DNA from 2 places in the Pedococcus sp. P2_D7 genome. Region 1 is predicted to be linked to the other one. Evidence: riboswitches for the same ligand, from Rfam matches in the RefSeq annotation. Region 1 holds a riboswitch; the other holds the start of a gene.
The links. A riboswitch is a leader RNA that binds a small molecule or an ion and turns the genes downstream of it on or off. The one in region 1 is predicted to bind cyclic di-AMP.
Positions count from the first base shown of each region.

Region 2: linked by a shared signal. The riboswitch ahead of AC1DWJ_RS08770 (transglycosylase family protein) and the one ahead of AC1DWJ_RS08185 (C40 family peptidase) in region 1 are both predicted to bind cyclic di-AMP.

Region 1 is NZ_JBFUEH010000003.1:231,142-233,335, forward strand. It holds gene AC1DWJ_RS08180 (DsbA family oxidoreductase) at 1-136, opposite strand, end outside; gene AC1DWJ_RS08185 (C40 family peptidase) at 289-1,017, opposite strand; cyclic di-AMP (ydaO/yuaA leader) riboswitch at 1,020-1,222, opposite strand; gene AC1DWJ_RS08190 (iron-dependent transcriptional repressor DtxR) at 1,463-2,161, opposite strand.
Region 2 is NZ_JBFUEH010000003.1:346,351-348,544, reverse strand. It holds gene AC1DWJ_RS08775 (threonine/serine exporter family protein) at 1-816, shown strand, start outside; cyclic di-AMP (ydaO/yuaA leader) riboswitch at 1,079-1,232, shown strand; gene AC1DWJ_RS08770 (transglycosylase family protein) at 1,244-1,969, shown strand.

The sequences.
Region 1 (2,194 bases):
TTGCTTGGTTCATCGCGTCATCCACGTTCGTCGCTTGGTCCACGTTCAGCGCCTCATCCACGTTCGTCGCCTCGTCCACGTTCGTCGCTGCGTCCACGTTCGTCGCTTCGTCCACGTTCGTCTGACCCACGTTCATCGCTCCATCCTCACACGAGGGCGCAAATGGGGCACGGGGCACCCGGGCGAGCCCGCGGCATACCCCCACAACGCCGCAGGCCCCCGGGCCGCCGAAGCGGAGGGGGCCTGCGGTGCGTGGCTCAACCAGTGGTGCGACGAGCTCAGCGTGGGTCAGGGACGACCGTAGGTGACGTTCGAGGACCAGATCGAGCGGAGGGCGACGGCCTTGCCGCTGCGCGGGGAGTCCCACATCATGCCGTTCCCGGCGTAGATGCCCACGTGGTAGGCGGGGCTGCCGAAGAAGACGAGGTCTCCCGGCTGCGGGTTCGACACGCGGGTGGTGGCGGCGCGCTGGGCGTCGGCGGTGCGGGGGAGGCTGATGCCGACCCGGCCGAAGACGTACTGCGTGAAGCCGGAGCAGTCGAAGCCGGTCGACGGGCTGGTGCCGCCGTAGGAGTACATCAGGCCTTCGTACTGGGCCGCGATGGCCAGGACGCCGCCGGCGGCGGGCTTCAGGCTGGTGTAGTCCTTGCGAGCCGTGGACCGGCTGGCAGCCTGGACGGTGCGGTCGGGGACGACGCGGACCACCGGCTTGGGCTTCGGCTTGGCGGTCGCCTTGAAGCCGATGACGCCAAAGGCGCTGGAGGCCGCGGGAGCCGCGGTCTCGGGGGCCTGGACAGCGACCGGCGCGGCGGTGGTGGCGCCCTTGGCGGCCGGGGCCGGAGCGGCGCTGGCGGCCGAGGCGGGAAGGGCGAACGAGGCGACAAGACCACCGGAAGCGGCGATGACCGCAGAGGTCTTGACAGCCGGCTGCGCGGCGCTGGCCACGATGCCGGACAACTCGGAGACGGGGTTGAAACGGCCCGGCGCGCGGTGGCGGCCAGAACTGTGTGAAGCCACGATGGATGAACCTCCAGCGCCTACGAGGTGAGCTGTCGGGTTCGGATGGAGGTAGATCACCCGGCCTCCACGGTTGTCACCCGACCTTGCGGGCGCGTGCGTGGAGACTTAACCCCAAGGACCTTTTCGTGAAGAGAAGGCCCAAAGTTGGGTCCCCCGCTCCTGCCAAGCGGTTTGTACTGAATGACTCGGGCGTGGTGACAGGACTAGGCGTTTCCACATCGAGCCGGTCCCCCCAGGGGGCGAGGGAACCGCAGCCACCGTACACAAGGCTCCTGCGAAAGTCACGTTGAGGTCACGGCCCACCCAAGAAACGCCAAGGTGACGTCAGGCACACCCCAGCCGCCGTGCTCAAAACCGCAGGTCAGAGGCCTGCGGCCAGACAGCGATGGCGCTCAGATGAGCGGGCAGTGGCGACGCGCCGAACAGGGCGCGACACGCCGGGTCAGACCAGGGCGCCGAAGACGTGCTGGGCGACCTCGTCGGGCAGGGACACCCCGGTGGACTCGGGGGCGCCCTCGCGCACGGCAACCACGCGGCCGTCGGCGCGGTGGACCCGCACCCGCTCGCCGGGCAGGAGCCGGGCGACGGTCAGCAGGCTGAGCGCCTCGTGGTCGACCTGGACCGGCTCACCGATCCGGCGGACCAGCACCGTCTCGGGCAACTCCCCGGCCAGCTCGGTGAGGGTCTGCAGGCCGGTGCGGAAGCCCTCGGTCGGCTCCTCGTCGCCCAGCTCGTCGAGCCCGGGGATGGGGTTGCCGTAGGGCGAGTCGTGGTGGTCCTTGAGCATGGCGAGGATCTTGCGCTCGACCCGCTCGGACATGACGTGCTCCCAGCGGCAGGCCTCGTCGTGGACGTACTCCCACTCGAGCCCGATCACGTCGACGAGCAGCCGCTCGGCGAGCCGGTGCTTGCGCATGACCCGCGTGGCGAGCAGGCGGCCGTGGTCGGACAGCTCGAGGTGGCGGTCGCCGGCGAGGCTCAGCAGGCCGTCGCGCTCCATGCGGGCCACCGTCTGCGAGACGGTCGGGCCGGAGTGGCCCAGCCGCTCGGCGATGCGGGCGCGCAGGGGGGTGATGCCCTCTTCCTCGAGCTCGAAGATCGTCTTGAGGTACATCTCGGTGGTGTCGATCAGGTCGGTCACAGGCCCCAGCCTCTCACCTGCGACCGTCAGCGC
Region 2 (2,194 bases), 120 kb from region 1:
TGTGCGATCGGTGGGTTCCTCGCGACCGTGCTCGCGTGGGGCGCATTCAGCCTCGGTGCGGCGGGCTGGCTCCCCGTGTCCTCGTCGGAATTCGCCTTCATCGTCGCGGGCGGGATCACCGTGCTCCTGCCGGGTCGCACGGTCGCCTCGGCTTTCGAGGACGCGATCTCGGGCTACTCCGTGACCGGTGCCGGCCGGATGTTCGCGGTGTTCCTCACGACGGCCGGGATCATCCTCGGGGTGGCGACCGGGCTGCAGCTGACCCTGGCCCTGACCAGTGCCTTCGGCCTGAACGTCGCCTCGCCGTCCATCGTGTCCACGCAGGCGCTCAACGCCCCGGTGCTGCTGGCGGTGGTGGGCGCCTTCGTGGTCGGGTTGGCCGGTGCGGTGTCGCTGCGCACGGGCCGGATGCTGGTGGTGCCCAGCGGCGTGCTGTGTGCGGTGGGCGTCGGGGTCTCCCTCGCTGTCTCGAAGGTCGACGGGCTGGGCCAGCTGTCCGCCGCCGGGCTGGCGGCGATCGTGCTCGGGTGTGCGGGACGACTGCTGGCGCTCCGGATGGGCGCGCCGGCGATGGTGCTCGTCGTCCCGGCGTCCTACGGCCTGCTCCCGGGTCTGGCGATCTTCCGCGGCCTCTACGAGATGGTGAACGGGTCGTCGGCCGACTCCGGGACGCTGTCGCTCCAAGGGGGGCTGACCACCCTGCTGGGGGCGATGGCGGTGCTCCTGGCGATCGCGGCGGGCGGCGTGCTGGGGGAGTTCATGGCGGCGCCGTTCGACCACCGCATGGTGCAGAAGCGACGCGCTCGACGGCGCTGACCGGGCCGGGCGGTCCGGGCGGTCCGGGCTGTCGAGCACGAGACTGGTTGTTCGGAAGTTATCCCGGGTCATGGCACGGCGGATCTTCCGAACACGTCGGGCCGCCGGCGCTGACGGGGAACGAAAGGTGGCGAATACGCGCCAACCGGTTGTCGGCCTGACGAACGCCCCCTACCGTGTCTTACCTGCGCGAACGCGCGGTCACAACTGCACACGGCATACCCAATCAGCCAAGCACTCCCACCGCGCCGAGCCTCGTCAGGTGGGGGTTTCACCGGAAGATCTCCGGGCACGACGAGGACGGGGAACCCAACGCGGCCACCACGGTGGCCTGGGGGTGAAGCCGGCTCAGGCCGGCCGGGCACCTGACAGCCCGAACCCGACAGCTAACCCCGCAGGCGCCGGTCAGGAGAGGAACCCCCCACCCATGTTCTATGCCCCGAAGCACTCTGCTCGGAAGGCCAACCCTGTTCGACGTCGCGTGACCGGTGTCGCCGTGGCCGGTGTCGCCACGGTCGCAGGTGGCATGGCCACCGCCAGCAGCGCGCAGGCCTCGACGGTCTGGGACCGCGTGGCCGCCTGCGAGAGCGGTGGCAACTGGTCGATCAACACGGGCAACGGCTACTACGGGGGTCTGCAGTTCTCCGACCGCACCTGGGACGGCTTCGGCGGCGAGCGCTACGCCCCGACCGCAAACCGCGCCACGAAGGCCCAGCAGATCACCATCGCCCAGAAGGTGCTGGCCTCGCAGGGCCCCGGCGCCTGGCCGACCTGTGGCGCCCGCGCCGGTCTCACCCGCTCCAACGGTGGCGCGGTCGATGCCGGCTCGACGACCAGCAGGGCCTCGCGCTCTGCCACCCGCCAGGCTCCCGCGGCCCACTCGACCAGCACCGGCAAGCTCGTCGTCGACGGGATCCGCGGCCCCAAGACCAACGCCGCCATCGAGCGCTGGGTCGGTGGGTCGGTCAACGGCACGCTCTCCCGCACCGACGTGAAGGCGTTGCAGCGGAAGGTTGGCTCGGCCCCCGACGGCGTCATCGGTCCGAAGACGATGCGCGCCCTGCAGACCAAGATCGGGGCCCGCAAGAACGGCGCCCGCTACCTCGACCGCGCCACCGTGCGCACGCTGCAGACCTACCTGAACGGCCGCTGACCCGCTCTCCGCACAGCCGGCGGCCCGACACCTCACGGTGCCGGGCCGCCGTCGCGTCCCCGTCTTCCTCGCACTTGCTGCCACCGGTGGGGCACGGAGGGCTGGGTTCGGGGGTCTGGTGAGGGATCAGTGGCAACAAGTGCGCGAGACGGTATGCCGCGTGGGCGCCCGGGATGCCCGGCCGCCGCCGTCTCGCCGGTACGATCGTCGCCGTCTGCTGCGGCA